One region of the Ornithinibacter aureus genome, then DNA from elsewhere that is predicted to be linked to it. Evidence: predicted binding sites of a transcription regulator. Region 1 holds the regulator's gene; the other holds the start of a gene.

Evidence for each region. Region 1 encodes LexA, which represses DNA repair genes until DNA is damaged. Its sites were predicted from a motif close to TCGAACANNTGTTCGA; they were not measured.
Region 2: a site for LexA is predicted at 2,452-2,467, ahead of C8E84_RS12730 (HNH endonuclease signature motif containing protein). Genes of this name have one in related genera too.

What each region holds. Positions count from the first base shown of each region.
Region 1 covers NZ_VMSB01000001.1:1,023,708-1,039,587, reverse strand. The annotation lists gene C8E84_RS04960 (ComEC/Rec2 family competence protein) at 1-2,202, shown strand, start outside; gene C8E84_RS04955 (LysR family transcriptional regulator) at 2,546-3,499, opposite strand; gene C8E84_RS04950 (NAD-dependent protein deacetylase) at 3,677-4,588, shown strand; gene C8E84_RS04945 (DUF4259 domain-containing protein) at 4,736-5,161, shown strand; gene lexA (transcriptional repressor LexA) at 5,315-6,037, opposite strand; gene C8E84_RS04935 (LysM peptidoglycan-binding domain-containing protein) at 6,286-6,669, shown strand; gene C8E84_RS04930 (hypothetical protein) at 6,999-7,640, shown strand; gene C8E84_RS04925 (class F sortase) at 7,640-8,302, shown strand; partial or broken gene C8E84_RS18325 (DNA glycosylase AlkZ-like family protein) at 8,309-8,821, opposite strand; gene C8E84_RS18320 (DNA glycosylase AlkZ-like family protein) at 8,826-9,407, opposite strand; gene C8E84_RS04910 (hypothetical protein) at 9,519-10,217, shown strand; gene C8E84_RS04905 (GNAT family N-acetyltransferase) at 10,356-10,949, opposite strand; gene C8E84_RS04900 (hypothetical protein) at 11,123-11,350, shown strand; gene C8E84_RS04895 (hypothetical protein) at 11,433-13,289, opposite strand; gene C8E84_RS04890 (hypothetical protein) at 13,300-15,880, opposite strand, start outside.
Region 2 covers NZ_VMSB01000001.1:2,655,987-2,671,866, reverse strand. The annotation lists partial or broken gene C8E84_RS12735 (IS5 family transposase) at 58-981, shown strand; gene C8E84_RS12730 (HNH endonuclease signature motif containing protein) at 978-2,438, opposite strand; gene C8E84_RS12725 (PPi-type phosphoenolpyruvate carboxykinase family protein) at 2,787-6,212, shown strand; gene C8E84_RS12720 (cyclophilin-like fold protein) at 6,372-6,908, opposite strand; gene C8E84_RS18165 (zinc-dependent alcohol dehydrogenase family protein) at 6,905-7,927, opposite strand; partial or broken gene C8E84_RS18160 (multidrug effflux MFS transporter) at 7,949-9,220, opposite strand; partial or broken gene C8E84_RS12705 (MmyB family transcriptional regulator) at 9,370-10,190, shown strand; gene C8E84_RS12700 (alpha/beta hydrolase) at 10,496-12,334, shown strand; gene C8E84_RS18555 (hypothetical protein) at 12,234-12,476, opposite strand; gene C8E84_RS12690 (PepSY domain-containing protein) at 12,497-12,853, opposite strand; gene C8E84_RS12685 (hypothetical protein) at 12,945-13,499, opposite strand; gene C8E84_RS12680 (isopenicillin N synthase family dioxygenase) at 13,667-14,695, shown strand; gene C8E84_RS12675 (HepT-like ribonuclease domain-containing protein) at 14,774-15,310, opposite strand; gene C8E84_RS12670 (nucleotidyltransferase family protein) at 15,346-15,714, opposite strand.

The sequences.
Region 1 (15,880 bases):
TCCGGGGTGTCCGCGGCACGGTTCATGCTGTGCTGGCTGGTGGTGCTGACGATGGTGCTGGTCGTCATCCTCCAGCTGGCGGCGGCCGGGCACTCGGTGCTTCGCGTGCGCGGCGGGGTGCAGGAGCTCGTCGACCAGCGGGCCGTCGTGACCGCCCTCGTCGTCATCACCGGCGACCCGCTGACCCTGCCCTCGCGCGGTGACACCCCGCGGGTGCTGCGCGAGGCGACCGTGGTGCACCTCGACGCGCGCGGTCGTCAGCGGGCCGCCGGGGCGCCGGTGCTGCTCACCGGCGACGCTGTATTGACCGACCCCGCGTGGCGGTCGACGGTCCAGCTCACCGGCCGGCTGCGCCCCACCGAACCGGGCGATGACCGAGTGGCGAGCCTCGCAGTGACCGGCACCCCGAGGGTCATCGCGCCACCCGGTGCAGTTGCTTCGGCCGCCGAGCACCTGCGCGCAGGGCTGCGCGGCGCCGTCGACGGGGCACCAGCCGATCCACGCGGTCTGTTGCCCGGCCTGGTCATCGGCGACACGAGCCAGACCCCGCCCGACCTCACCGAGGCGATGCGCGCCACCGGCATGACCCACCTGACCGCGGTCAGCGGCAGCAACGTGGCCGTCGTCGTCGGTCTCGTCCTCGGGCTGTGCGTCCTGCTGGGGGTTCCCCTGTGGGCCAGGCCGGTGCTGGCGCTGGTGGCCCTGGCCGGCTTCGTCGTGCTCGCCAGGCCCGAGCCGAGCGTCGTGCGGGCCGCGGCGATGGGGGCGATCGGGCTGATCGGGCTCAGCAGGTCGCGGCGCTCGGCCGGGCCGCCCGTGCTCGGTGCGGCCATCATCGTCGTGCTCGTCGTCGACCCATGGCTGGCGAGGTCGTTCGGCTTCGCGCTGTCCTCGGTGGCGACCCTCGGTTTGCTGCTGTTCACCCGGCCGTGGGGTGAGGCCATCGGTGCCCGCCTGCCCGTGCGGCTGGCCTCGATGGGGCCCGCGCTCGCCGTGCCGGTCGCGGCCCAGGCCATGACCGCGCCCCTGGTCGTGCTGCTCCAGGGGTCGGTCAGCATCGTCGGCGTGGTCGCCAACCTGCTCGCCGCACCCTTGGTGCCGATCGCGACGGTCGCCGGCGTCGCGGCATCCCTGACCTCGGTGATCTGGAGCGATGGTGCCCGACTCATCGCCTGGGCCGGGGTGCTGCCCGCATGGGGCATCGCGAGGGTGGCCCGGTGGTTCGCCGAGGTCCCCGGCGGCACGATGCCGTGGCCGGACGGTGCGCCCGGGGCCCTGCTCCTCGCGGGGCTCACCGTGGTCGTGCTGCTCACGGGGCGTGCTCTCGCCACGGGGGCCGCCGCTCACCCGGTTCTTGCCCTCGGGTGCGTCCTGACGCTGGCCGCCTCACTCGTGCCCACCGGGACGGTCACATGGCCGCCGCAGGGATGGCGGGTCGTCGTCTGTGACGTCGGGCAGGGTGATGCCGTCGTGGTGCGAACCGGCGCAGACAGTGCCCTCCTCGTCGATGCCGGGCCCGATCCTCCACTCGTCGACGGCTGCCTTTCCCGCCTCGGGGTCACGACCCTGGATGCCGTCGTTCTCACCCACCTGCACGCCGACCACGTCGACGGACTCGTCGGGGCGATCGACGGCCGGCGGGTGGGCCAGCTGTTCATCACCCCGGTTCGCGAACCTGCCGACAGCGCGGCGCACGTCGACGCGCTCGCGGTGCGCCACAGCATCCCCGTACGGCCCTTGTCCGCGGGCGACCGGCTCACGCTCGGCGAGATGGATGCCGTCGTGTGGAGCCCGTGGCGACGCATCGCTGACGGGTCGGTGCCGAACAACGCGAGCGTGGTGCTTGCCGTGCGTGCCGGCGAGGTCGACGCCCTGTTGCTGGGCGACATCGAGCGTGAGGCGGCGCACGACCTGCTGCTGCGGTTGCGGCGCGAGCCGTCGATGGCTCAGGCGGCAGGTGGGTTCGATCTTGTGAAGACCCCGCACCACGGGAGTGCGAACCTCGATGACGACCTCATGGCGGCGGTGCGGGCCCCCGTCGGGGTGATCAGCGTCGGCGCCGACAACGACTACGGCCACCCGGCCCCGAAGCACCTGGACCTGCTGCGGCGCAACGGGTACGCCATATACCGCACCGACCAGCGTGGCGACGTGGCGATCGCCGAGCGTGGCGACGACGTCATCGTCACGACCAGCCGCTGACGGTGCTGGAGGGCGGGGACCTGCCTGCTGCCGGTCCGGCCTGGTGTTGGCCTTCGCGTCGGGTCGCTACGGCGTCCCTGCGCGACGGGTCACCCACGGCGTCCCTGTGTGAAGGATCGTCGTGGGCGTGTTCAACCCCTGAGGGCCCAGGAGGGTGTGCTGTCACGGACCGTTGCAGGACGAGAGGGATTCCTTGTCCGCCGCAACGACTTCTGACAGACCCCCACCGCCCTCTCCACAGGAGTTCACGTGTGAGGCGGGGTGGGTGTGCATGACCTCACGTGCAGCGCGAGGTGGGTGTGGGTGCATCAGCCCGATGGCTGACCGGCGGCAGCGGTGCCGCTCAGATCGAGAAGGTCGGCTCCGGGGCGCGCACCGTCGAGGCCGTCGACTGGGCCGCGGCGCTCTCGGTGAGGGCCTCGAGGGTCGCCTTGACCGCCGGCACGCGCTGCAGGTCAGAGGTGGTGACGGCCATGATCGAGCGACGCGACGCCGGGGTGATGGGCAGGGCGACGACGTCGGGGTGGTGCACCGTGCGCAGGATGAGGTCAGGGATGAGCGCCACGCCAAGACCCTCGGCGACCAGGCCCATGACGGCCACGTAGTCCTCGGTCTCGTAGGCGACGTCGGGGCGGAACCCGGCGTCGTGCGTCAGCTGCAGCAGGTGGCCCCGACAGCGCGGGCAGCCGGCGATCCACGGTTCGTCGGCGAGCACCGAGAGGTCGACGTTCTCCTGCGAGGAGACGCCGTGGCCCTCGGGAACGGCCAGGCGCACCTCGTCATCGAGGAGCTTGGTGATGACGAACTGGTCGAGGTCCTCCTCGCCCCGACCGATGTCGGTGCCCTCGTAGGCGAACGCCACCGCGAGGTCGCACTCGCCGGCCTTCAGCGCTGCCAGGCTCTCGGGGGGCTCGGCCTCGGTGAGGGTGATGCTGACGTCGGGGAAGCGCTTCTTGACCAGCGACAGCGCGCGCGGCACCAGAGTCGCCGAGGCCGAGGGGAAGGCCATGAGTCGCACCCGTCCGCTGCGCAGCCCCGCGATCGCAGCGACCTCTTCCTCGGCCGCGTCGATGGCAGCGAGCACCGGGGTCGCGTGGCGCGCGAGCACCTGGCCGGCCTCGGTGAGGCGGACGTTGCGCCCGACGCGTTCGACGAGCACGGTGCCCGTGCGCTGCTCGAGGCGCCGCACCATCTGCGAGATCGCCGGCTGCGTGTAGCCCAGCGAGGTCGCGGCCGCGGTGAAGCTGCCTTCGTCGGCGATGGCCTTCATGACCCGGAGTCCTGCGGCATCGATCATGCCCCGCATTCTATAACGCCGAGTTATCCCCTGCCATGACTTTCGTACCCCGGGTGATCCGACTTCTTGCACTCCAGCCACCTGATGGATGGGCGTGGAGGGGGCTGACGTGCAATCAGTCGGGGTGGGAGGTGGCTGGAGTGCAATAGGTCGAGGTGGGGTGGGAGGATCCACGCCATGCCGGATGCCGTCGCGCCACTCACCCTTGCGCTCTCCTCTGCGGCACCACTCACCCAGGCGTCGCTCGAAGCGGTGGCCGAGCTGCTGTTGGACCACCCGGGAACGCTCGTGCTCACCGGGGCCGGGATGTCGACCGACAGCGGCATCCCGGACTACCGAGGCCCGGACGGCCAGCGCCGGGTCACCCCTATGCAGCACGGTGAGTTCGTCGGCAGCAGCGCGGCTCGGCAGCGCTACTGGGCACGATCGTTCATCGGTTGGCAGCGGTTCAGCCACGCCGAGCCCAACGACTGCCACCGCTCGGTATCGGCGCTTCAGGCGCGTGGTGTGCTCGGGCCGGTCATCACCCAGAACGTCGACGGTCTGCACCAGGCCGCCGGCAGTCGAGATGTCACCGAACTGCATGGCACGCTCGCCGAGGTGCTGTGCCTGACCTGCGGCACACGCACCGACCGCGACCTGCTCCAGGCCCGCATGGCCGAGCAGAATCCGGGGTTCGAGGCGCTCGCGTCGGGCGAGGCGTCGGACGGGTCGCGGGTGAGCAGCCAGATCCGCCCGGACGGCGACATCGTGCTCGACGACGCGCTCGTCACCGCGTTCCACCTGCCGCACTGCACCACCTGCGGCGCCGACACCCTCAAACCCGATGTCGTCTTCTTCGGAGGCTCGGTCCCACGAGAGCGGGTCGACGCCTGCTACGCCCTGACCGACGAGGCGCCGGCCCTGCTCGTGCTGGGTTCGTCGCTGGCCGTGATGTCGGGACTGCGGTTCGTCCGGCACGCCGCGAAGCGCGGCATCCCCGTCATGGCCATCACCCGCGGACCCACACGGGGCGACGACCTCATGACGGTGCGCGTGGATGCCCCACTTCGGCCGAGCCTGCGCGCCCTGGTCGATCACCAGGCCTGACCCGTGGAGCGCTCCAGCGCCGGCCGGGCAACGGTGCGCCGCCGTGACGATCCGCGCCATGACGATCCGCCACATGACGATGCGTGAGTGACGCGGGCAACGCCCCGCCGCCGACCCGTCGTGCTCTGGCAGGCGTACGCTGAAACCATGGGAGCCACCGGATCAGGACCCTTCGAGAACGACGACGCACTCGACTTCCTCGGTGATCTGGAGGACCTGCCGCGCGACCAGCGACCGGCCGTCGTCCTGGCTGCGCTCGAGACCGTGCTCCGGTCGTCGGGGTACATCGAGGCGCCGGAGATGTGTGAGGCCGTGGCGGGTGCCGCAGCAGTGGGTGCCAGCGTGAATCCCGCTGCGGCACAGGGGGAGCCATACCTTCCGCAGTGGCTCATCGACGAGCCCCTGCCGACGGGCGATCAGGAGCTCGTGGAGAAGTCGCGGCAGGTGCTGCGCCGCGCGGTGCGCTCGCACGCCAACGAGTGGTGGGAGCTGTGGGAGGAGGCCGGGCTCGCCGGTGACGTCACGGCATCCTGCCGTCGGGCCCTGGCGTGGCTCGGCGACCGCGACGACTGATGCACCTGTCAGAGCGCGCCCTGACGGCGCGGGCCGAGGTTCGCACCACAAGGTTCAGGTGAGCACCACAAAAGAAGTGGTGCTCACCTGAAGGTTCCGGCATCGGGCGAGAAAGTTCTTCCCGGCTGCAGCCGCAGGCGCGGCGCAGGACCGTCAGACGCGGCGCAGGACTGCAGTGACCTTGCCCAGGATCGTTGCGTGGTCTCCGTCGATCGGTGAGAACTCCGGGTTGTGCGGCATCAGCCAGACCTTGCCGTCGCGCCGCTTGAAGGTCTTGACGGTGGCCTCGTTGTCGAGCATCGCCGCGACGATGTCGCCGTTCTCGGCATTGGGCTGCTGGCGCACGACGACCCAGTCGCCGTCGCAGATCGCGGCGTCGATCATCGAGTCGCCGACGACCCGCAGGAGGAACAGCGACCCCTCGCCGACGATCTGGCGGGGGAGGGGGAAGACGTCCTCGACGACCTCGTCCGCGGTGATCGGCACACCAGCAGCGATCTGACCGAGCACCGGCACGTAGGTGGCCTCCGGCCGCTGGTCGTTGATGCCGGTGACGTCCTCGTCGTCGTGGTCGGGCACGCCGCGGTAGCCGGGCTCGTCGCTCGCGGTGTCGGGGGAGATGACCTCGATCGCCCGGGGGCGGTTCGGGTCGCGCCGCAGGTAGCCCTTGCGTTCCAGGGCCGAGAGCTGGTGGGCGACCGAGCTGGGGGAGGTCAGACCGACGGCGTCGCCGATCTCGCGCATGCTCGGCGGGTAGCCGCGCCGGTCGATGGAGTTGCGGATGACCTCGAGGACCTTGCGCTGGCGATGGGTGAGCGCGCCGCCGTCGCCGCGGTCGGGCATCTCGTGGATGTCGGCGTTCCTCGGACGTGCCATGTCGACCCCTTCGGTCACGGTCACCGGCGCTGGTGTCAGTTCCGGTCTTTTCGCAGGTCAGGCCGACTGTCGGTGCTCGTCGGCAGGATCTCCTGCATGACACCACCCTACGAGTCTCGTACAGAGAATTCAAACATTTCTTCGAGGTGTGTCTTGAGTGGCTCGAACATTCGTGCTACAACTCGTACAGACGTTCTATCGAACACCGGTTCGACGGCGGCCTCGGCCCCCGAGATGGAGGAGACATCATGAGTGCACTCGCGTGGGACCACACCGAGCTCGGGTACGCCGGGCCGGCCCCGAAGCGTCCTCACCTCGTCCTCGTGCAGGGTGGCGCGCGAACCACGGCGGATGCCGGTGGCGTTCGCCTCACGCGCCGCGGTCGCCTGGCGCTGTTCCTCCTCGTGCTCGCGGTGGTCGCAGTGACCAGCCTGACCGGGCTGCGCGGGGCAGGGGCGAGTGAGCCGCTGCGGGCCGTGACGGTCGCCCCGGGCGAGACGTTGTCGCAGATCGCCGTGGCCGAGCTGCCGACTTTGTCGATGGACCAGGCCATCGTCGCGATCCAGATCGCCAACAACCTCAGTACCGCGCAGGTCAGCGCCGGCCAGCAGCTGGTGATCCCGAGCTCCTGACCCTCATTCCACCGGGTGCCGTGAGGCAGCCGGTGCCCCAGACCTGAGTCCCTCGACCCGGCTCAGAAACGCCGAAGGGCGTCACCCCCGTGCAGGGGGGTGGCGCCCTTCGTGCTGCTCGGCTCTCACGCAGTGGCGTTCGAGGTGCTGGACCTGGTCGATGTGGGCGGCCGGCCCGCCCGTGGTCATCAGCCGAATGGGGTGTGCGGGTCGTGCGCTGCGACGCTATCGTTCCGGGTGAGCGGGGGATCAACGGCTCTGTCCAGTCCCTGTGTCATTCATCAGTCACTGGCGGGTCTGTGCTGGCCCGTTGTCGAAAGGTCTGCCCCATGAACCGCCTTCTCAAGCCCTTGGTGCCGCTCGTCGGGGCCGCTGCCCTCATCGCGGCACCCGTCGCCTTCGCGGCTCCGGCGTTCGCCGCCGTGATCGAGCCCGACGACTCCATCCCGTTCGACCCCGAGCTGCTTGACCCGACGGTGTGGGAGGACATCCTCGCCGAGGAGGAGGACGTCGACGCGTGGTGTGAGTCCTTCGGCGACATCAGCACCCCGGTCGACATCCCCGAGATCACCGACGCCTTCCAGCTTCCTGAGGATGCCGAGCCCGCAGACTTCGGCTACTACCTCGCGGTTCTCGCGGGCTTCCCCGAAGAGGGCACGGAGGAGGACCCTGACCTCGAGCTCTACTGGGAGCCCTCGGTCGGTGATGAGATCGAGCACGCCGCCGGTCAGAACCTTGAGGTCATCCTCTGCGTCGCCGAGTACGAGGACGAGGTCAGCCCGAGCCCGTCGCCGACCGTCAGCACGAAGCCCTCGGTGAAGCCCACCGTCACCGGCCCCGTGGTCGAGACCGACCGCGTCGGTGACTCCGCCTCCGTGCCGGGTCTTGGGCTGGCCGCCGCCGGCGCCGCGCTCGTCGCCGGAGCAGGCGCCCTCGTCCTCAGCCGCCGCCGTCAGGGCAGCCACCGCTGATGACTTCTCGCCCACTGCGTGCGGTGGGCGTGGCCCTGATCGTCCTCGCCGTCGCGCTGCTCACCTGGGTGATGCAGCGCGACGGCGATGCCGTTCCCGTCGCGGCCACCCCAGCCGCGACGACCCCGGCGCCATCGATCACCCCGAGCACTCCCAGCCCCACGCCAACGCCCACGCCGACACCAACCCCGACGGCATCCACGAGCAAGGCGCCCTCGACCGAGGGCTTGCGCATCCGGATCCCGGCCATCGGGCTGGACCGCGCCATGCGCGGGGAGGGGCTGAGCTCGAACGGCACGATCGACCCAGCCCCGGGCACCGTGATGTGGTTCACGGGGTACGAGCGGGTGCGCCCCGGCAAGGTCGGCACGGCCGTCATCGCCGCTCACGTCGCCACCGGGAAGCGGCCCGACGTCTTCGCCGACCTGGCTGACGTCAAGGTCGGCGACACCGTCGAGGTGTTCGAGGGTGGGAAGACCGTGAAGTACCGCGTGACTCGGGCTGGCGCCATCGACAAGAAGAAGGTCACCACCGACCAGACGGTCTGGGGTGAGAACACCTCGCGGACCCGGCTGGCGATCATCACCTGCGATGACGCCTACGGTCTGCGCGGTGACGGTCACCGGGTCGCCAACTTCGTCGTCATCGCCGACAAGGTCTGACGAGGGCTACGCGAACGTCAGGTCCAGGGGGAGTTCGAGGAACGCAGCAAGGCCGGATGCCGCGTTGCCGAGCGCCGCGGCATCCGCGGCATCGAGCGCGGTGTCGCCCCGCACGGTGACCTTGACGGCCTTCGGTGTCACGGTGCGCTTCCACACGCCGACGTCCTCGTCGCCGACAACGGCGATCCCGCCGCCGGCTTCGGACACCAATCGGGCCCGCGCCGCGGAGGGGTCGCGGCGGGGAAAGCCCGTGTCCCGATAGGTCAGGCACACCTCGTCGAACGTCGACAACAGCATGGCGACCGGCGCGCGCGAGGTGCGCGACGGCATCCGAGGGTCGAACCAGAGGCGGTGGCCGCCCGCGTCGACGTGGTCGAGGGCGCCCTCGAGGTCACGCAGGGCTGCGCGGATCTGCGTCAGGGTGAGGGTGGACCAGCGGGCGAAGTCGCGCTCGGATGCCGGGCCGTGGCCGGCGAAGAAACGTCGCGTGAGTTCTCGGCGGGCGTCGTCGGCGTCGAGGCTGTCAAGGGGGGGCCGGGGGCAGCGTCTCGTCGGCGAGCACGTAGGTGTGCTCCGCGCCGCGGGGCGGGCCCGAGCAGATGAACGAGCGCAGCTCGGCGACGATGAGCAGGTGCGCGAGCCGCTCGACGTCGGTCGGCAGGCCAGCCGCCTCGAAGCGTGGCCGCAGCTCTCGGCGGGTGTGCGGCGTCGGCCCCGCGAGGACGCGCTCGAGCACTCCGAAGGCGCGCAGGATCAGGTCGTCGTCGAGCCCGAGCCCGCGGCGCCGGCCGTTCAGGGATGACTCGACGCGTGGGCCGGTGGCGCGCTGCATCCAGCGCAGGTCCTCGGGGGCGAGGTGGTGCCAGGTGGGGCGCAGCACGTGGGTGCGCACCCAGCCGCCAGTCGACTGCTCGGCCAGCAGGCCCGCACAGGTGGTGCCGGGCGGCATCCGCATCGCGAGTGACCACGCGGCCAGCGGCGCGTCCTGGGACTGCACGGCGGTGAGGAGCCGCACGACGTCACCCCCGTGCGGCAGCCCGGCCGCCGACAGGCGCTGGGTGGCCAACCGCCGTCGGCGCACCTGGGGCAGGGATGCCGTGCGCATGCCGGTCATCGTCGCACCGACCGCCGACGGGGTACGTCGTGCTCGGGAACAGATTCGGCGTGCCTTGCTTTTGATAGGATGTATTCAAGTAATCACTGCAAGGAGTACGCCATGCGACACCCACACGTCACCCCCTCAGACCCAGACACCGTCGACGCCTCGGGAACGGCCCGTGGGCCGCGCGGCATGCGCGGCGTCCGCGGTCCCCGTGGCGGTCGTCCTGGCCCCGGCGGCGGCCCCGGCGAGGACGGCCCGCGCGGCCCTCGTGGCCCCCGTGGGCGTGGCTTCGGCCGCCCCGGTGGCTGGCAGCAGGGTGACCTGCCCAGCGCCGACGACGCCCAGAGCTGGTTCACCGGGCGCCTGCCCGACGACTGGTTCGACGGCGTCGAGATCACCGTCGACCGCGAGGAGATCACCGTCATCGGTGTCCTCGCCAACGTCGACGCCGAGACCGACCCGGCCAAGGCCGAGGGCCGGATCAGCCGGTTCCGCGCCGACACCCGTGACGAGCGGATCGCCACCGCGAGCGAGGCCCAGGCCCGCTACCAGCGCACCGTCTCGTGGGGCGCGCGCGTCGGCGAGACGACCGTGATGTTCACCCACCTGGCCGTCCCGGTCATGACCCGGCTGCGTCAGCCCGAGCGGGCCGTGCTCGACACCCTCGTCGACGCCGGTGTGGCACGCTCTCGCAGCGACGCCCTCGCGTGGTCGGTGCGCCTCGTGGGTGAGCACGCCGACACCTGGCTCGGTGAGCTGCGTGAGGCGATGGCCGAGGTCGACAAGCTGCGCGCCAAGGGCCCCACGGTCTGAGCAGCGCTGACCCGGACAGCCCGTACCCACACTGACCTATTGGTCGGTGTGGGTGCGGGTGTGTGGGTATGGGTGCGTTGGTCAGGGCAAGCTCGGGCAAGCTCGGTGGGTGCCCCGCTTCGAGCAGGCGAGATCGCCTCAGCCCAGCGTGCGGCGCATGACGATGCGCGGCATCCTGCTCGCCACGGCATCCGTCGTGCCGATCACCTCGAAGCCGGCCCGCTCGAACATCGACCGCGTGCCGACGAAGGCCATCGTCGTGTCCATACGACCTACGGGATCCACAGGGTAGGCCTCGACGGCGGGTGCGCCGTGGGCGGCGGCGTGCGCCACGGCCCCCTCGAGGAGGTGCCCGACGACCCCCTGTCGACGGTGTCCGCCGCGGACGACGACGCACACGATGCTCCAGACGGGCACGTCGTCGACCGGCCGGATCAGCGCGCTGTTCACCAAGCGAGGGATGTCTGCGCGCGGCCCGATGTTGCACCACCCGACCGGAACTGTGTCCCGGTAGGTGACGACACCGGGCGGCACGGAACGCTCGCACAGCGCCCGCATCGCCCGTTCCCGCTGGTTTTCTCCGTCGCCGCCGAGCTCGCGGATGTCCGCCGCGCGAAGCCGGTGCGACAGGCACCAGCACGCCACCTCGCGACGGTTGGGATTGACGATGTCGGCGAAGTCGTCGAACCGGTCGGGCGTCAGCGGGTGGGTCTGCCAGGTCGCGGTGTCCATGGGTCCAGCGAACCACCGACCCCTGACGGAGCCGTTCCTGAGATTGCTCACATTCGTTCCAGAATCGCCCACATGGGCGCCGCGCGCGTGCCTAGCGTGGAATCCGTGCCGCAGGGGACATGCGGCACGTCCGGGGTTTGCACACCACTGGTGTGCTCAGGGAGGGGAAATCGATGTCTGACATGCGTTTTCAGTTGAATGCCGCGGCGGGGCAGCCGCAGGCCGTCACCTCGCCGGAGAGTCGGCGAACCGTTGCCAAGGGGGTGGCGTGGAGCGTGCCGACCATCGCCATGGTCACGGCCGCGCCGACCATGGCCACGTCGGGGCCCGAGCCGACGTTCCGGTTCATCAGTGCGTGCAAGAGCCCGGGCAACTCGTGCTCGGTCTTCCCCAAGGGGTAGGACTTCCGGTTCGAGGTGTGCAACCCGAGCACCCTTCGATCTGGCTCTACTCCGTGGCGTACACGGTGTCGGGCACCTGCGCTCAGGGGCGGGGCCGGCGCACCGTGATGTCGGCGCGCAGCCCGGACTCTGCCTCCCCGCGCCCGACGAGCACCCGCCGTCCCGTCCACGACGCCCAGGTTCCGTCACCGCGGCGGGAGATGACCGGCACCCTCTGCACCCGGACGCCGTCGCGGGGCACTTCGGCGGAGTCCACCCAACGGTGCTCGTCGCCGCTGAGCACCGTCCCCGCGGGGGCGACGTCCACCCGGGAGTCGCCCGAGTACCGCGCGACCCGGCCACGCACCAGCGTGACCGCCCCGACGGCGCGGCCTGCGATCGGCCCGACTCGGGGCAGGAACGGCGTCCAGGTCTGCGGGACCTCGGTCATCAGGTCATAGGCGAGCACCTCTTCGCCCTCGACGGATGCCGCAGACACGCGCCTCGCGGGCGGGGCGGACCGCGGCACCACGGGGTCTCCGCCCGCCCCGGGCACGAGGTGCTCGATCGCCCAGACGAGGTTGGCCGACTCGTCGCGCAGGAAGCCGACGTCCTCGATCGGCGCACCCTGCAGCACCCCCGAGGATGCCGGGGGCACGACGAGCCCCGGCAAGGCCTCCGAGCCCGCGCCCGCACCAGCACCAGCGCCCGCACCAGCACCAGCGCCTGCACCCGCTCCCGTCACGGCATACATCCGCCACCGCTCCGTGTCCGCGCCGTCGGTGTCGACGGTCCACGTCGTGCCGAAGGTGTCGGTGTACTCGACGGCATCCACCGTCACGACCACCCCTGCCGGCACGTCGACCGGGACGACCAGCCAGTCCCCGCCGTGCACGAGGGCGCACTCGACAACCAGCAGGCGAGCGAGCTCGTGCGGGTCGGCCCACACCGACCCGAGGTCGACCCGGGCGTCCTCGAGCTCCCAGAAACGGGCGGCCGGCATGCCCGGGAACGACAGGCCCGTCGCGAGCATCGTGCGGTCGATCACCCGCGACACCGCCTGCGACGGGGGAGGATCGCCGACACCGCCCTCCCCGTCGGCCGACCCCGGCTCGACGTCGAAGCTCGACCACGACACCTCGCCACCCCCGTGGCCCGGCGCTCGCAGCACCCGGGTGGGCGTGGCGACGGCGAACTCGTGCTCGAGCCGGGACCCCACCCAGCACCCGTCGTCGCCGCGATCCGGCAACACCTCCGCCCGCACCCACGACACCCAGTGGGCCAGGGCCCGCTCGGCCGACGCGCGGCGTGCAGGTCCGGTGCGCAACGCGGTGCGCCACCACGATGGCCGCGCCCCGCCCTCGAACGTGGCGAGCACCGCGTGGGCGTCGATGGCCGTGTCCAGCAGCGCGTCGGCGACCGGGCTCCACGAGTCGGCCAGATGGGCGGTGCGGATGCCGGCGCCCTCACCTCCGCCGGCTTCCTCGCCTCCGCCAGCCTCCTCACCACCGCCCACCACGGCGAACCGTTCCCGCAGCGCCGCCGCCGCACGGACCTCCCCGAGGTCCTCGAGCGTCTCGAGCAGGGCCCACCCGGCCAGCGCCAGCTCACGCGCCCCGGGCCGCGCCGCGTCACCGACCTCGGCGTCGACGAGCCACTCGAGCGGAGTGCCGGCGGGCAGGTCCCGCCACGCAGCCCCACCGTCGCGCGGCCCGGGCCGCCACGCGACGATCGGCTCGGCCGTGGCCCGCACCCGCACGGTGAGCGGCGTGCCGGTGTCCTCACCCGCGAGCTCGCCGAGCTGCCACTGCCGCCCGAGCAGCCAGAGCGGGTCCCACAGCTGCGCCGTCAGCCCGACCGCGGGGTCGCCCGACACCGACTGCGGCTCCAGCCGGGTCGAGAACGGCGTCAACGGCAGCGAGCCGAGCATCAGCTCACGGGCGCGGAACAGGTCTGCCACGTCTCCTCCTCTACCCGTCGAACCTGACGAAACGCGGCGTCGTCGAGAGGTCGGCGAGCTCGGACAACAGCCGGGGGTCGAGCACTCGCTCCCCGTGCAGCGACCAGTGCGACACCGTCGCCGCGGGCAGGAGCGAGCCGGCCAGTGGCAACCGCTCGAGGGTGACCAGGCGTTGGCGCGCCAGCGCCCGGGTCTCGTCGACGATCGCGAGCACGCGCTCCTGGCTCCACGGCATCCGGTCGGGGGTGACGGCGAGCAGCAGCACCTGGGGGGCGCGCGCGTCGGGGCCGTTGGCGTGCACCGCCAACCCGGTGGTCGCGACCTCCTCGGGCGGGGCATCCTCGGCGCCGGTCGCCGACGTCGTGTCGTCGGGAACCTCGCGCCGCCTCGGCAGCGTCTCGTGCCACGCGTCGACGACGAGCCCGCTGTAGCCACCGACCGGATGCACCCCGGGTGCGGACTCGACGACGAGGGAGGTGTGGGCACTGGCCGGTGCCACGGCATCCGGGAGGTGTTCCCCGAGCCAGGCCGGCCGGTCGAGCGTCACCGCACGCAGCGGCGCCCGGCGCCGCGCCGCGGCCCGCAGCATCGCGACCTCCGTGTACCCCTGAACCCCCGAACGCACCCTGGCGTGCCGGGCCAACCACGCCCGGATGCCGTGCTGCTGGCTCGCGTCGTCGGCCTCCCACGCGGTGGTGAGGGGCTCTGGGGTCGGGGCCGGATCGAGGGGGAGCGGCACGGGGAGCTCGGAGCCGGTGAGCAGCCCAGCCGCGGTGACGACGTCGGCGACGGTGGCGGCGGCACCGAGCAGGTCGGTGACCTCATCGACGCGGGCCTCGGCCTGAGTGAGGGCGGCGGCCACCTGCGCGCGCAGGAGCAGGTCGTCAGCCGGTGCGCCAGGACTGCCGCCGTCATCGGGGTCAGCCACGCCCTCGGGCACGACGCCGTCGACCAGGCCGAACTCGGCCAGCCGGGCGGCCAGGCGCCGGATCGTCCCCGGGGACGCACCGGGGGACGCCACGGCAGGGGGTGCCTCGGCGACGATGGCGGCCAGCGTGGCGAGCAGCGCGTGCAGGTCGTCACGCCACGGGTCGCCGGGGCCCGGGACGGCCGGTGCCGCGCGCACCACCCTCTCGTCGCGGGGGTCGTGCACGACATCGGCGGCCTCGAGCGCGCGGGCCGAGACGAGCACCCGACGAAGGGCCCCGGCGAGCTGCCACGCCCCGCCGAGGGTGACCTTGCCGGCCGCGAGGGTGGGCGGCCGCTGCGTCAGGGGCTCGGCCGGCAGCCGGGGTCGGGTCAGCCGGGCGCGAGCCCAGAACGTCGTGAGGCCCAGGCTGCCCGCACCGGCCGCCTCGACGACGTCGAGGGCGCCCACGTCGAGGGCGCGCAGGGTCGACCCGTCGGCCGTGACGACGATGCGGTGGGCCGGGCCGAGCACGAGGCGGCACCACGACTCCAGCCGCGGGTTGGCCCGAGCCCGCGGCGTCGCCGACCACCCGTCCGTCGCGCCGGCCCCGGGTGAGTGGGGGAGCAGCACGACGAGGCGGTGCGACAGGCCGGAGCGGTCGTGGGGGTTGGCGATGACGTCAGGGTCCGCAGGCAGGCCGTCGCCCGACAGGGCGTCCATCGCGGCGGCGGCCCCCGCGGGGTTGCCGGCGACCACCTGGTGCACACCCTCGGCGAGCAGCAGGTCGCCGACCGCGTCGAGCAGGCCGCCGAGTCGGTCCAGGGTTGCCGAGACCCGACCCCACTCCTCGTCGATGGGCGGCCACGGCGCGTCGTAGCGCGCGAGGGCCGGTGGGCGCTGGCGAAGCCGCTCGCGGACCGACGCGCGGTCGAGGTCGAGCAGGCGCACGCCGTCGACGACCTGCGAGGTCGCCAGCACCTCGACGCCGACGTCGACGATGCCCTCGGCGACCCGGTCGACCTCCTTGGCGGCGATCGACGGCGCCAGGGCGCGCAGCGGCGCGACGAACCGCCCCAACGAGGCGTCGGTGTCGGTCAGCCAACGCTCGAAGCGGTAGCCGAGGAGGGCACCGAGTTCCTGCCCGGACCGCATGCCTGCCAGCACCTCGCGGGCCTCGCGGGCCCGGGTGCTCGACAGGTCCATCTCCAGGGCCCGGTCGGCCTCGTCGTCCGGGGCGTGCGCCAGCCGTGCGCTGCGCAGCACGGCCGCGGTCGAGGCGTGGCGCAGGCTCGGCGCGTGCACGACGCCTCCGCGCTCGGCGGGCTGGGTGTCCGGCGTCTCGGGGTCGGCCGGCCGGTGACGACGCACGAGCACGAGGTCCTCGACGAGGCCGAACGCGCCCACCGTGATCCCCGTGCGACGCTGCGCCCGCAGCTGCGCGAGGCGGGCCGTCGCGATCGAGGTCACCCAGGCGTCGTGGCGGTGCGAGGTGCAGTCGAGGGACTCGGCGAGCAGACCGCGCCGGTCCGCGGGGTCGGACACCCGGGCCAGGGTGCGCAGGGCGTCGCGAACGTGCCGCCAGAGCACGAGGGCGCGCAGCAGGGCGTCCAGGTCGGTGACGAGACCCTCGGTCGTCGGTGGCGCGAAGCTGGCATCGAGGGTGCCCAACGGGCGGGCCCAC
Region 2 (15,880 bases), 1.6 Mb from region 1:
GACGTGCTAGAGCGTGTCTGCTAATGATCTGGGGCCGGGCCCGGCATCGTTGCGCTCATGCTTCGTGATGGCGTGATCAGTGACGAGTTGTGGGATGTCCTGGAGTCGGTCATGCCGCAGGATGACGGGCGTCGTGGCCGCCCGTGGAACGACCACCGCACGACGTTGGAGGGGATCATCTGGCGGTTCCGCACCGGGTCGCCGTGGCGTGACCTGCCAGAGCCGTTCGGGCCGTATCAGTCTGTCTGGCAACGGCATCGGCTGTGGTCCACCGACGGCACGTACGGGCGGATGCTCGCGGCGGTGCGCGAGCAGGCGGAGCTGGACAGCGACGAGTTGGAGACGATCCTGTCGATCGACTCCACGATCGTGCGGGCCCACCAGCACGCGGCCGGCGCCCGTCGGGACTCCGTCGTCGGCGGCCCTGCAGGCGACACGGGGGGCAGGATCGAATTACACGAATTCTCGGGTGGTGCCCGGGGAGCCGCCTGACCATGCGTTGGGTCGCTCCCGCGGTGGGCTGAGCACGAAGATCCATGCCCTGGCGGATCAGACTTGCACGCCGGTGATCGCGTTGCTGACCGGCGGCCAGGCCGGGGACAACCCGATGCTGTCCACCCTGCTGGTGGCCTTGGCCGAGAGCGGGCACGAGCAGGACTTCCGGCTCCTGGCTGACAAGGCGTATTCGCACCCGAGCACCCGAACGTTCCTGCGGGGCAGGCGGATCAAGCACACCATCCCGGAGAAGAGCGACCAGATCGCCCGCCGCAAAGCCAAGGGCTCCAAAGGCGGCCGACAGCCCGGGTTCGACAGCGACCTCTACAAGCAGCGCAACACCATCGAACGCTCCTTCAGCCGGTCAAGCAGTGGCGCGGACTGGCCACCCGCTACGACAAGTACGCCGTCACCTACCTCGGCGGCTTCCTCCTCGGAACGGTGATCCTGACCCACCGAGCCCGACCATTAACAGACACGCTCTAGAACGGTGGTTCGCCCCAGTCGGTGGGTGGTGCGCTCACGGGGGGCGTGGCGGATTGGAGCAGGAGTTCGCGGTGAGTGGCCGGTCCTCTGTCCTGGGTTCGGGGCGCCGGTGGGGGTGGTGGCCAGATGGTGTGGTCGGCGTGGGTGATGCGTTTCTTGCCCGTGGGTGAGACCCATTCGACGGTGCCGTCCGGGGTGAGGGTGTAGCGCCACCGGCCGCGTTGCTTGAGGCGGTGGTGCCGCCGGCAGAGCCCGCCGAGGTTGGCCGGGGACGTTTCCCCCTGCGGCCACGGCTTCACGTGGTCGAGGTCGCACGCTCGGGCGGGCCGGTCGCAGCCCCACATCCGGCAGGTGCCGTCCCTGGTGGTCACGAAGTGGGTGATGCCCGTGGTCGGGCGGTACGCTCCCGTCACCGCATCCAGGACGGTCCCGGTGCGCGCGTCGAGCAGGGCACGGGCGACGTCCAACGGGACGGTCTGCAGCAGGGCCTCGATCGTGTCGACGTCGATGACCCCGATCCCGGGCATCTCGCACCCGCTGAACACCGTCGAGATCCGGAACGCCTCGCCCAACCCTTGACCACCCACCGCGGGAGGGAACTCGCCGCCCGACGCGGCATCCGGCGCGGTGGTCTGGGGTGTCGTGTCGGTGATGACGGGGATGCCGAGGGTGACGTTCGCGGTCACGTTCACGTTGCGCAGCATCAGGTCAGCGAACGCGTCCGCCCGGGCCTGGTCCAGCGTGAGCGACTCATCCTTGTCCGCGTACTGCCCACCCACGGTGGTGATCGCCGACCACGCCGCCGCCGACGTCGCCGCCGGCAGCAGCGCCGTCCACCACGTCGCCCCGTCCGGGCCCGGGCGCACCTCCACGAACCGGTCGCGAGCGGTGCGACGGGTCACCGCCGCCAGCTGCTCGCTCGCGACACGGGTGGCGACCCGCCGCGTGAACGCGCCCACCCGGCCCGGGTCGAGATCGGCGAGCTTGCCAGCCATGATCGCGTCGACCTTGGCGCACGCAGCCTTGTCCAACCCCTCGCACACGGTGACGACCTTCTGCACCGTCGCCGTGCACACCTCACCGGCCAAGACCTTGCCCAGCAGCAGCGGGAACCGCTCGCTCAGGGCCGCCCCCAGCGCCACCCGACGGCCCGCGACCCACTGCCCCACCCCCGTGGCCAGCGACACCTCCGTGCCCGCCATCGCGTCGATGAACCCCACCTCGTGGTGCACCTCCACCGGCCCACGCTCGGTGAGCCGGGTCTCGTGGCACGCCGCATGCGCCGCCGCGACCAGCTGGGCACCCTCGCCGCAGTTCAGCACCCCTTGGAGCTCACCGGTGACCTCGAACAACTCCTCCGAGGTCATGCCCTGGGCCTGCTGCGCGAGCAGTTCCCCCACCTGCTGGGCATCGGCGCGTAGTGCGGCGATGCGCTCTCGGAGCTGGGTGCTGGACATACCAGAAGTGTACTCGATCAGACGTTCGACACCAAGCCGAACCGTGTACGAAAACCGCTGTGACACAGCCACTTTCACACAATGTTTTGACCCTGTTCAGGTACCTTCCCGGCCTCTCCCGGAGCCCCTCACCGGCCCGCGCGACGACGTCGAGAGACCCGCCAGAACCGACGCTGCAGGGCGAGCGACTGCCCCCACCTCGGCACCCCCGCTGAGCTCGACACCAGAAGGTTCATGATCGCCGGGGAAATGAAACCTCGGCGAAGGTGAACCTTGTGGCATCGGGCGGGAACGTTGATGAGGCTTTCCTGAATGGCAAAGCGACCCCGGCAGGGACAGACTGGATCCGTGACTGTCACCGAGAACACCGCCGTCCGAACCGCTGCGCAGAACGCCGGCATCAACCTGCGGCTCGCCCAGCTCGGCCTCCCTCTCCCGCAGGGGTTCGAGGACACCGAGGCCGCGCGCCTGGCAGCACCGATCCTGGCCCGCCAGCGCGAGCTCAGTCGGCGGCTGGCCGACCGCCTGTGCGCCGCTGACGGCCGCATCCAGGCCTTCCTCGACGACTACCTCGCCGACACCGGCGAGCAGCCCCAGCTGCCGCGGCGAACCCTCGTGCTGGACGAGCCGGGCCTGGCCCGCGAGCTGTCCCTGCCCTTCGACGGCGACACCTTCACCTCACCCCTGCTGAGCAGCTACCGGCTCGTCAACGGGGTGCTGCACAACCCGGCCAACGACCGCCGCACCACGGCCGGGGTCTTCCACATCGCCGAGGGTGGCCTGCCGATCCCGGACGACAAGATCGCCGTGCCGAAGGCCGTCTTCGCGAAGCTGCTCGGCCTTGCCTTCCAGCCGCCCGAGGTCGACATGGTGCTGCCCTACTCGGCGAACCAGCCGAACCCGGCCGCCTGCTTCGTCTCGCTGCACCTGCGCCCGCTCGTCGCCCCCGAGGTGCCGGGGTCGGTGCGCGAGAAGCGGATGGAGACGCGCTTCATCGTGCCCGGCGGCACCGTCGCGAACCTCGACTTCGTCGAGGGCATCTTCGGCAACGGCGGCGACCCCTACCTCCCGGAGAACGACGCCTCGCTGGCGCCCGAGACGTGGACCGGCCACACCGGCTGCGTCATCCTCGCCCCGCACCTCATCCGCGTCACGAAGAAGGAACTGGGCCTGCCCCATATCGACGACGCCACCGAGCGCCAGCAGCGTGACGGCATGTGCTGGAGCGACGACAGCGAGCTCTACAACGGCGGCAAGGCCTTCAAGATCTGCGCCCGTGACGAGCGAGGCGTCATCGTCACCGTCATCGCCGACACCTACTTCGGGTACTGCAAGAAGGAGGTCAAGACGCAGATCTCCTACTCCGCCAACCTGTTCGGCAACGCCGAGGAGGAGCACTCCGGCGGTGCGCTGGTCTTTGCGAGCTACAACCTCGGTCAGGAGTACTCCGGCAAGTACTCCGGCGTCGCGGATGCCGCTGGCACCACCGATGCCGTGAGCGTCGCCGACGTCGTCGCCCGCGACCCCCAGCGCTTCACCCTCCAGCCGCAGGGCCACGCCGTCGACGGCGAGCAGCCGCACATCGTCATCGTCCCCGCCGAGGCGCGCTTCTCGATGAAGGACATGAGCATCACGTGGGGCGACACGAACGGCATCCCCCTGCGTGCCGACACCGTGTACCTCAGCCCCAGCGGCTACCGGGTCACCGTCGCGCAGCAACCCCACGACCCCAGCACGTGGACCCTCGTCGGCACCGCGGCGACCGCCACGTCGTGCCACAAGCCGGCCACGGTCTCCGGCGGCGGCAAGTCCGAGATCTCCAAGGCCATCACCGACGCGTTCATCGTCGGCTCGGTGTTCGTCGCCGACGTCGACGCCGATCTGGATGCCGTCGCGGCCATCCTCGATCGCGACCTCGCCGACCGCTTCCTCGACCCGGCCCAGCGGGGCACCGACCACCGGCCGATCCTGTCCCCGGAGCGCTCGATCGGGTCGGTCATCAAGCTGCTGACGCCGTCACCCTCGACGTACACCGACGAGTACAACGCCGGGCTGCGCACGATCCCGCCGTACGTCAAGGAGCTCGTCTACGTCGTCAAGCGCTCGTACCAGCCGCACTGGGGCCAGGACTGGCGCAGCCACTTCAGCGTCGCCGAGATCGACGGGCGCACCGGCAACTCGCTGCACCTGGACGGCACGAAGATCACCCTCAACATGCTGCGGGTGGGCTTCGACACCGACGGCCGGTGGCGCCTGTTCAGCCTGCGTCACGACTTCGCGCCCGCGGTGAAGGTGCAGACCCAGGACGACATCACGGCATCCACCGTCGTTCCCGGTGACCAGCTGGGCCTGGACCCGAATCGCTCCTACAAGCTCGTCGAGAACTGCGAGAACCTGCTCTTCCAGCGGCCCGACGACGCCATCCACCGCGGCTACGACTCGGTGGCCGAGCGGGACATCGCGACCCCCGGCACGTTCCTGTCCAACTTCGCCCCGCTCACCCACGCGGATGCCGTGGCGATGCGTGACGACGCCGTCAGCTTCACGGCGTTCACCGAGCCGATGGCCACCCTGATCCGCGAGTTCGCCGACACCCCCGAGGGGGTCGGGCCCGACTTCGTCGTCAGCTCGGCGAACCCGCGCATCGTCGACGGGAAGCCGTCGAAGAACCCGCGCTACCTGCAGCAGCGCCCCGACCTCACCAACGCCAAGGCCACCGCGGTGGCCCAGCTCAGCGAGCGCCTGGCGGCAGGGATGCCGGCGAGCGCCCCGCTCCCCCGGCCCGTGGACGTCGTCGCGGCCGGTCGGCGCAACAACCCGCCCGAGGGCGGCGTCCCCGCCCTGTGCTCGTACGGCCCGCTGCACTACATGGAGGTGCCCGAGCTCTTCATGGAGTTCATCGCGTCGATGACGGGCAAGTCGCCGTCGACGACCGGCGCCGGCTCCGAGGGCGCCCTGACCAAGGGGCCGTTCAACGCGCTGCCGACGATCATCGACCTCAACGCCAACCTGCTCAGCTACGTGCTGACCGGGCACGACGGCTGGCTGTCCGCGGCCGGGTTCGTCGGGCCGCACGTGCGCGTCGACCACGATGTCTCGCTCCTGGTTCCGGAGCTGTTCACCCGGATGACCCCGCAGGAGCGCGATGCGCGCAACCTCATCGCCGAGGGCGCCCTGGAGAAGGTCGAGGACGTCGAGCACGACGGCCAGCGCGTGCCCGCGAGCCGCCTGGGCTACCGGATGACCGAGACGATGGCGACGAAGTACTTCGGCCGCATCTTCCTGCACCCCGAGGTCGTGTTCACCCCCGAGATGCTGCGCCCCGAGCTGCAGGACCCGGCCGTGTTCGCGGAGTCCGTGACGACCATCGCGATGACCCACGAGCGGGTGGCGCGGGCCTTTGTCAAGGACGGCACCATCGACCTCGCGATCCCGCCGCTGCGGGCGCTGCTCGAGATCATGGCCGACGGCGTCACCGCATCGGGGCTCACCCTGGACTCGCCCGAGTTCCGGGAGATGTTCACCCGGGAGTCTGTGCTGGCCTCCGACTGGTACGCCGAGCGCCTGGACGCCAAGCAGGATGCCGCCCGGTCTCGCGCCGACGCGGGTCTCGCCGCGATCGAGAAGTTCGTCTCGACCCCGGGCAACGAGGAGCCGACGCAACGACTCGGGATGCCGGGGCGCGTGGACGCCGCGCGCGCGGAGTCCCAGCGCCTCGCCGGACCGGAGTTCCGGGAGATGCTCGTCGGGACCACGGGGAGCACGCCGCTGTAGGTCGCCTACGCGGTGGGCCCACCTCGCGCAGCCAGGCCGCGACGGTCTCGGGCTGGGCGTCGTTGACCCAGCCTCCGACGCCGCTCTCGGACCCGGCGAGGTACTTCAGCTTGCCGCACCATGACGGGCACCAGGCTCCGAGAGTAAGGGTGCCGGCGACTACGAGCCAGCGATCGCCAACGTCGCCGTGACTGGGCCGTCCATCTCGGCGATCCGCTCGGCGGCGTCGCCCTCCATCCGACCCAGGACGACGATGCCCGTGAAGTACGACTGGTCGCCGTAGTAGAGCACGACGTGGCTGCCCGGAGCGTAGTACCCGAGGTCGCCCACGTCCGGGTCGGCCCCGGCGGGCTGGGCCTCCAGGGACAGCGGCGACGGGAGCGGCCCGGTCTTCTCCACGCCGCCGTGGTCGACCATCTCCACGGTCACCGGCAGCTGGGCCACGAGGTCACGGCTGGCTGCGCTGTCGGCGAGCGTGGCCGTGAATAGCTGGCCGCTGATCCTGATCTCGATCTTCATGACATCCTTCTGGGTTGGTGCAGAGGTTGCAGTGGTGGGGGGCGCGGTGGTGGCGGTGGCAGCAGTGCTGGGGGACACGGCATCCGGCGTCGTCGTTCCTGGAGACGCACACGCGGTGAGCGCGAGCGCGACCAGGCCGAACAGGGCGGCCGCGCTCCTGAGGGGCCCGGGGGTCATGGGCGCAGCAGCGCCTTGATAGCGCGTCGCTCGTCCATCGCGCGGTAGCCCTGCGCGGCCTCCTCGAGCGGCAGCCGGAGGTCGAAGACCTTGCCGGGGTCGATGGTGCGCGTCCAGATGAGGTCGATCAGCTCGGGCAGGAAGCGCCGCACGGGTGCGGGGCCACCGTGCAGGTGCACGCCGGAGAAGAAGAGCTCGTCGCCGGGGATCATCACGTCGTGGGAGACGCCGACGTAACCGACGTGACCTCCGGGGCGGGTGGAGCGGATGGCCTGCATCATCGCCTCCTGGGTGCCGACCGCCTCGATGACGCTGTGGGCGCCGAGACCGCCGGTGAGCTCCTTGACCCGGGCCACGCCGGCGTCGCCGCGCTCGGTGACGACGTCGGTGGCGCCGAAGTCCCGGGCCAGGGACTGCCGGTCGGCGTGGCGGCTCATGATGACGATGCGCTCGGCCCCGAGGTGCCTCGCTGCGAGCACGCCGAGCAGGCCGACGGCCCCGTCACCGACGACGGCCACGGTCTTGCCGGGGCCGGCCTGCGCCGCGACGGCGGCGAACCATCCGGTGCCGAGCACGTCGGACGCCGCGAGCAGCGACGGGACCAGGTCGGGATCGGGGATGCCGGGGGTCGCCACGAGCGTGCCGTCCGCCAACGGGACGCGAGCGAGCTGGGACTGCGTGCCGATGGCGCCCATCAGCTCGGCGTGCACGCACCGCGACTGGTAGCCGGCGCGGCAGATCTCGCAGGTGTTGTCGGAGGCGAAGAAGGACCCGACGACGAAGTCACCGACCTTGACCTCGAGCACCGCGTCGCCGACCTGCTCGACGACGCCGACGTACTCGTGGCCCATGGGCATGGGCTCGGTGACGGCGTCCGCCCCCCGGTAGGGCCACAGGTCCGACCCGCAGACGCAGGTCGCCGCCACGCGGATCACCGCGTCGGTGGGCTCGATGATCGTGGGGTCGGGCCTGTCCTCGACGCGGACGTCGCGGGTGCCGTGCAATCTGACTGCTCGCATGGGGGGTTCCTCTCGGTGGAGTTGGTCGGACGGGGTGGGTCGGAGGTCTTGGGACGGACGGGTCGCCGCCATGAGCGCAGCCACGGACAGCGCGGTCAGGACGAGGACCATGGCGGCCATCGGCACGGCAGTGGCCTCGCCACCGAGGCCCACGATGGGCGCGACGACGCCGGCGGCGCACCACTGGAAGAAGCCGAGCACCGCCGAGCCGGTGCCGGGGTGGTCGGGCACCGATTGCGAGGCGAGCGCACCGGCGTTGGGGCCGATGAGGCCCTGGGCGCTCATGAGGACGAAGAAGCCGACGACGGTCACGGGCAGCGGCATGCCCCAGGCCACGGCACCCACGAGGAGGAGGGCACCGGCGAACCCCGTGCCGATCAGGCCGGTCGCGATGACGGTGCGGGTGGGCACGCGACCCGCCAGCCGTGCCGCGACCAGCGTGGCGATCGTCAGCCCGACGGCGTTCGCCGCGAAGATCACCGAGTACTGCACAGGCGAGAGCCCGTTCATGCGCTGCAGCACGAAGGCCGTGGAGGCCACGTAGGCGAATGTCACGCCCATGGACAGCGCCATGACGACGAGGTGGCCGACGAACGCGCGGTTGCCGGTGACGTGACGGGCCGCCCCGGCCACGGCGGCCAGGCCCCCGCGGTGCCGCTTCCCGGCGGGCAGCGACTCGGGGATCCAGACAGCGACCGCGACGACCATGAAGGCGACCAGGCCGGCAACGACCCAGAAGGAGACTCGCCAGTCGGTCAACTGCAGGAGGGCCGCACCCACGAGGGGCCCGACGATGGGCGTGACCCCTCCGACACCGGCGATGACGTTCAGGTTGCGGACCAGGCGAGGTCCCTCAGCGAGGTCGACGACGACGGCCCGGGCCGTGACCATGGCCCAGCCACCGGCGAGCCCCTGGACGAAGCGGGCCACCATCATGAGCTGGATCGACGGGCTCAGGGCGCAGGCCACCGACGCGACGGCCAGCACGGCGAGCGAGACGACGATTGGCCGGCGACGCCCCCGAGCGTCGGAGACCGGGCCGCCGACGAGCTGCCCCAGCGCCATCCCGACGAAGAACGTCGTGAGGGTCAGCTGCAGCTGGGTGGCTCCGGCTGCGAGGTCCTCGCCCACCCGGGGGAAGGCCGGCACGTACATGTCGGTGGCCAGCGGGGCGATCACGCTCATGAGGACGACCGTCGCGAGGAGGGCACGGCTGATCCCGGCCGCGGATGCCGGGAGCGGGCTCCCCGATCCCGCGCCGGGTCGTTCGTGGTCGACGGTGGCGATGGACATCGGCTCGCTCTCGGGTGTCGGGGGGTCTCGGGTGCCGGGTACGGCGTTCACACCATGGGACCTCACCGGCGAGGGGCGAGGAAGTCACCGTGGAGAGGTGTACCGACAGGGCATCCCACAGCGCGGTGCGGCCCCCTACGGTGGGAGGTGTGAACAACCGTGAGGAGGTCCGCGAGTTCCTCGTCTCGAGGCGCGCGAAGGTCACGCCGCAGCAGTCCGGCATCCCAGACCACGGGAACCGTCGCGTGCCGGGGCTGCGCCGCACCGAGGTGGCCGCGCTGGCCCAGGCCAGCGTCGAGTACTACGCCAAGGTCGAGCGCGCGCACCTGTTCCACCTGGCCCACGCGGCCGACGGCACCAGCGCGGGCATGCGACCCGCCGGCGCCCGACCCGGAAGTGGACTCCGAGGCCGGCCCTCCAGTGGGTCCTGGACGGCATCGCCTCACCCGCGATCATCCGCAACGGACGGATGGACCTGCTCGCGACCAACCACCTCGGGCGGGCGATGCACGCGTCCCTGTACGAGAGCCAACCGGCAAGCCCCCCGAACTTCGCCCGGTTCACCTTCCTCGACCTCGACGCCTCGCGCGGTTTCTACCCCGCCTGAGACCTCGCCGCCGACACGTGCGTCGCGATCCTGCGCGCCGAGGCCGGTCGCGACCCGCACGACAAGGACCTTCACGACCTCGTCGGCGAGCTGTCCACCCGCAGCACCGACTTCCGCCGCCTCTGGGGAACGCACGACGTCCGCTACCACGGCGCCGGCACGAAGCACTTCCACGACCACGTCGTCGGCGACCTCGAGCTCGCCTACGAGAGCATGGACATGGTGTCCGACCCCGGCCTGACCCTCACGATCTACGCGGCGGAGCCGGCATCCGCCACGGCCCACGCACTGGACCTCCTGGCCTCATGGACCTCTGCCGTCGTGGCCGGCGACGCCGACGCCCACGCCGACGGCATGAGCTGACCTCACACCGGCGTTCACCCCGTGAGGAGACCAAGGTCGACAGGCAGGTGGCCGCCAGGACACCGCGAGCCGAGTTCGCCGCTGGGCCCCTGACCTCACCGGTCGAGTCCGGCCCGGGCGAGCCAAGCGAACTGGTGGATGCAGATGACGACATGCGCGCCTCCCTCTCGGTGAGCCCGGCGCCGAGAGGACCATGCGGCGTTTCCGGTTGCGGGGACGGGCATCGTCACTCAGGATGGGTGTCGTGGCCTCAGGGGGGTCGCCACCACCGGGGTGGCGATGCGGTCCGTGACCCAAGGAGAGACATGCGCCGTCGACAGTTCACGTCCGTGGCAGGGCTGGCGGTGATCGGGGCGCTGGTCGCCGGCACGCTGTCCTCAGCCCCGGCGATCGCCCGCACGTCCACCACCACGACGGTGGTGTCGACGGCTGCGACGGCGGCATCCACCGCAGCCGCGGAGGCACGCCTCGTCGATCGGGTGCCCACTCCGCGCCCCACGTGGTTCAACTGCGACCCCTTGAGCGAGGGGGCGAAGTGCGCCATGGTGCCACTCCCCCTGGACTACGACAAGCCGACCGGCGCCAAGACCGAGGTCGCCGTGCTCCGGCTTCCGGCGCGCGACCCCTCCCGCCGCATCGGGTCGCTGTTCCTCAACCCCGGCGGGCCGGGTGGTTCGGGGGTCGAGATCGCCGCGATGGCGCCGTACTTCCTCAGTGACGCCCTCCTCGACCGGTTCGACATCATCGGCTTCGACCCTCGCGGCACCAACTTCAGCGACTCGGTGCGCTGCTGGCCGAACCTGGGCGCCCAGGTTGACGCGATCGAGCCTCTGTTCACCGTGCCCTTCCCCTTCGAGCGGGCCGAGGTGCAGGCATACACCCGCGCGTCGGAGGCATTCGGACGAGCCTGCTCCACGACCGGCACGCCACTGTCTGCATCGATGTCAACCGCCGAGGTCGCGCGCGACATGGATGTCCTGCGCCGCATGACGGGCGACACCAAGCTCACCTACCTCGGCTTCTCGTACGGCTCCTACCTCGGCACGGTCTACGCCAACCTCTTCCCGGCACGGGTGCGCTCGGTCGCGATCGACGGGGTGATCGACCCGGTGGCGTGGGCCGGCACCGCAGCAACGGCATCCGTTCCCCAGACGCAGCGCATCCGCTCCGGGGAGGGTGCCGCCAAGGCGCTCGCCGAGATCCTCAAGCGGTGCACCAAGGCCGGTCCGGAGTACTGCCAGTTCGCCTCCTTCGGCGACCCGGCGACGGTGTACGCCGAGATCAGGGCGTCACTCCAGGCCGAACCGCTCCAGATCATCGACCCGGAGACCGGCGAGAGCTTCGGCGAGCTGACGTACGCCGTGCTGACGGCCTTCCTGCTGAGTGACATGTACTCGCCCGAGGCCGGGTGGATCGTCGACATGGACCTGACATGGGTGTACACCCTGATGCACGGCGAGGCAGAGCCAGGCACCCCGGAGGCAGCCCGCCAAGTGGCCGCCGCTCGAGCACTCGGGGCGAAGGTCACGGCCCAGCGAAGCGCCGGCGCGGATGCCGCTCGCGACCTTCGCGACCGCGGTCGCGCCGTCGGGTGGGCCTTCCCCTACGACAACTCGCCCGAAGCCTTCCAGTCGGTGCTGTGCACCGACGGCCGCAACCCGTCGCGGGCGAGCAACTGGTCGGGCTACGCCGCCTCCACGGACCGCACCGCCCCCGACTTCGGGCGGATGTGGACCTGGGCCTCGGCACCGTGCGCGTCCTCGACGTGGACCGCGCGCGACGAGGACGCCTTCCGTGGGCCGTTCACCGCCAAGACCGCCAACCCCGTACTCGTCGTCGGCAACTACTGGGACCCGGCCACGAACTACGACGGTGCGGTCGCCACCTCGAAGCTGCTGCCGAACAGCCGACTGCTGCGCAGCGACAACTGGGGTCACACGGCCTACGGCACGTCGGCCTGCGCCACCACCACCATCGACCGCTACCTGCTGACCTCGCGCATCCCGCCGCGCAACAAGACGTGCCACGGTGACGTGCAGCCGTTCACCGAGCCCTTGGGCACCGAGGACATGCGACGTGCGACCCCCAGCCGACAGCTTCCGCCGGTGGTGCCGCCCATTCCGGGAGCAGTTCCGCGCACCTGACCCGCAGCACCCGCGGCGGCACCATCACTTCACCGACAGCGTGATCCCGGTGGTGTCGTCGCCCAAGGGTCAGCGTGTCCCCGTCGGCCTTGAGCGCCGGGCCCGAGGTGAGGTAGTCGGCCAGCCACGTGTCCTGCGCCATCAGCGCCTCGTCGCAGGCCATCATCGTGGAGGCCAGCGGTTCCGCGACCTGAAGCGGGTGCTGTGCTCGGGTGCCGCAGGCTCGGCCATCGAGACCACCGTGTCGTCGGGGCGCGCAGCCGCGACGGCGGCCAGCTGCTCGTCGTAGGCGACGAACACCGGGTCGGCCGGGACGCTCACGCGCACGAGGTCCTGGTGGACCGCGGGCTCGATCTGGAAGCGCAAGAGGTACACGAGGCCGGTGACGGCGAGCACGAGCACGGTCGGGATGACGATGAACGAGGCGTAGAAGTGCCACCGCCAGAAGGCGCGGAACAGGCCACTGCCGGTCTTGGCGGGCGCAATCACGGACTGGGGCGGGTCCTTGAGCAGGGACATGAAGGCTCTCCAGGTGGTCGGGCAGCACGGTGGTGCCTCCCGGGCGGTGCAGGGACGAAGGGCGTGGATCCGCCCCCGATCCGGGCGCGGCTCAGACCAGGTGGAGCGGTGGTGCCCGCCCACCGAGGGGCGCGACGACGCGTCCCCGGAGCACCGGCATCCACGTCGTCACCGTTCGCGGGGGAATGCCGTGGGTGACCGGCACGGACAGGCTCGCGAGGGCGACCAACCTGCGGGCCGCGGCGCGCACGACGTCGGCGCCGACCGTGAGGAGCAGGCTCGCGACCACGGTCGCGACGGCGTGCGCGAGGAGCATCGTGCCCGTGACCGACAGGGTCGACGAGCCCTCGGTGGGCACGAGGGGCAGCGGGGCCGCCACCTCGTGGAGGTGCAGGCGCACCGCCGAGCCGGCCGTTCGAGGGGCCATGCCCGTCAGCGCGAGGTGCGCGATGACCTGGCCGAGGGAGGTCGCGACCAGCATGCGCGGCACGCTCGACCGGCGGCGCACGCACAGGCACACGACGGGGCCGACGAGCAGGGTGAGGACCACTGCGGGGATGAGTTGCACTGGCTCGCCGCCGCCCATCTCGTGCGCCCAGCCACCGAACCCGACGACGACCAGGGTCGCGACGAGGGCGCGCAGCATCCGCACCTACTCGCCCGTCGAGGCCGACACCGCCGTCGTCACGACGCAGAACCTAGTGTCGCGGCAGGTTCCGTGGGGCGTTTCGCGCAGTCCGCATCCTGCCCCACCTCTGACAGAGTGGAATGGCCCTGCCCTACCGGCCTTGCACCGCCATCACAGGAGACGACATGCCCCTGGAGTCCCTCCCGATCCTCGACCTGTCGACCCTCGACGACGGGCCGGATGCCGCTGAAGAGTTTCGGGCCGCGCTGCTGGCCGCGACCCACGACGTCGGCTTCTTCTACCTCACCGGGCACGGGCTGACCGATGACGACATCGCCACGGCGTTCGCCACCGCCGAGAAGTTCTTCGCCCTCCCCCTGGAGCACAAGGTGCGCCTGGAGATGGTCAACAGCCCGCACTTTCGCGGCTACAACCGCACCGGTGGCGAGTTGACCCAAGGGCGTGTCGACTGGCGCGAGCAGATCGACATCGCGGCCGAGCGCGATGCCGTGACTGATCCCGCGGCCCCCGCCTACATGCGGCTCGAGGGCCCGAACCAGTGGCCCGGCGGGCTCCCGGAACTGCGCGAGACGTTCACCGTGTGGGAACAGCGCTGCGCCGCCATCGGCTCACGCCTCCTGCGGGAGTGGGCCCTCGCCCTCGGGAGCCCGGCCGACGTCTTCGCCGCCGCCTTCGCCGACCGTCCCTCCACCCTCATCAAGCTCGTGCGCTACCCCGGCCGTCGCGACGACGACCGGGCCACGCAGGGCGTCGGCGCCCACAAGGACCCAGGCGTCCTCACCCTGCTGATGATCGAGCCCGGGAAGGGCGGCCTCCAGGTCGAGCACGACGGCGGCTGGATCGACGCCCCCGCGATGCCCGGAGCCTTCGTCGTGAACATCGGCGAGCTCATGGAGTTCGCCACCTCCGGATACCTCAAGGCAACGACCCACCGCGTGGTCTCCCCCGAACCCGGCGACGTCCGGCTCTCCATCCCGTTCTTCCTCAACCCGGCCCTGGACTCAGAGATGCCGGTCATCGACCTGCCGCCGGCGCTCGCTGCGGACGCGCGCGGGGTGACGCAGGACCCGGACAACGTCATCTCCGGCACCTTCGGCGAGAACATGCTCAAGGCACGCCTGCGGGCCCACCCCGACGTCGCCGCCCGGCATCATGCCGACCTCGTCGGCCGCCCGGCATCCGGCGACGCCTGACCCCGTCGGCGATGCGCCAACCCGGGCACGAGTAAGCCCCCGACAGCGTTTCCGCTGGCCGGGGGCCCGTCGTCTGTCTTAACACAGAGCGCGCCCGAAGGGATTCGAACCCCAAACCTCCTGATCCGTAGGCACGCGAGGGGCCCGAATCGGCGCGAATCGGGACGCCTTGTTCCGACACCAAGGACGACGTTTGCGCAGTTCAAGTGCCTTGTAACGGCTCAGGTCGGCATCCGGCGCATCGTTACGGTATCGACACCAAAACCGAATTTTGGGGCCAATTCTGGGGCCCACGGTGGCGGCCCCGGCGGCGTGACGCAGGGCTAAAGAGGACCGGTCTATGGCCGCCCTGACGGCCTCGACCATCACGGGCAAGTCGCGGTCGACAGTGCTCCGCACGATCGCCGGCTCGACCAGGAGGTATCCGTGGGCGATGCGGTTACGCATCCCCCACATCTGGCTCCACACATCCCCGAACAGCGCCTCGCGATCAGCGGCGCTGAGCCCGGACAGCGCCTCGATCCCCGCCGAGAGCCGCATGCAGATCGCGTCGATCGTCTTCTGGTCCGACAGGTCGCCCGATCCGTAGTCGGACACGACCTCGAAGTGCGCCATCGCCTCCTGAAGCACCTGCGTCGGCTCCCGGCGTCTCACAACGGCACCGCCTCGACCAGAGCACTGTCACGCAGAGCAGGACGGAGGGAGCTCTCAGGAACCAAGTCGACCGGCACCCCGACCGCGGCTGAGACCTCGTCCTCGAGCCGGCCCAGCTCCATCAGGCTGAGCGGCCGCCCCATGACGAACAGCAGGTCGACGTCCGACCCCTCGTCGTCCTCACCGCGCGCCACCGAACCGAACACCCGCACATCCCTGCCCCCGGCCTCCGCGACTGTCCGCAGGACCTCGGCGCGCGACGCACGCAGCCTCCGCGCCAAGGGCGTCGTGCCGTGGAACCGCAGCAACCGAGACACCTCCGGCTGGCTCCGCCCGATCTCGGCAGCAATCTGAGCCTGTGTCATCCCAGCCGCGGCCGCCTCGCGCACCGCCCGAACCAGTTCGTTCCTGGCATGGCGAGTCGCGGCATCGCTCGTGCGAGCAACCTCCGCCAACCTTGCATCCATCACCATACGATAGCAAGTGCTATGAGCGCCGGGGCAAGTGGCGACGTCGGGGCGTCACGTTTCA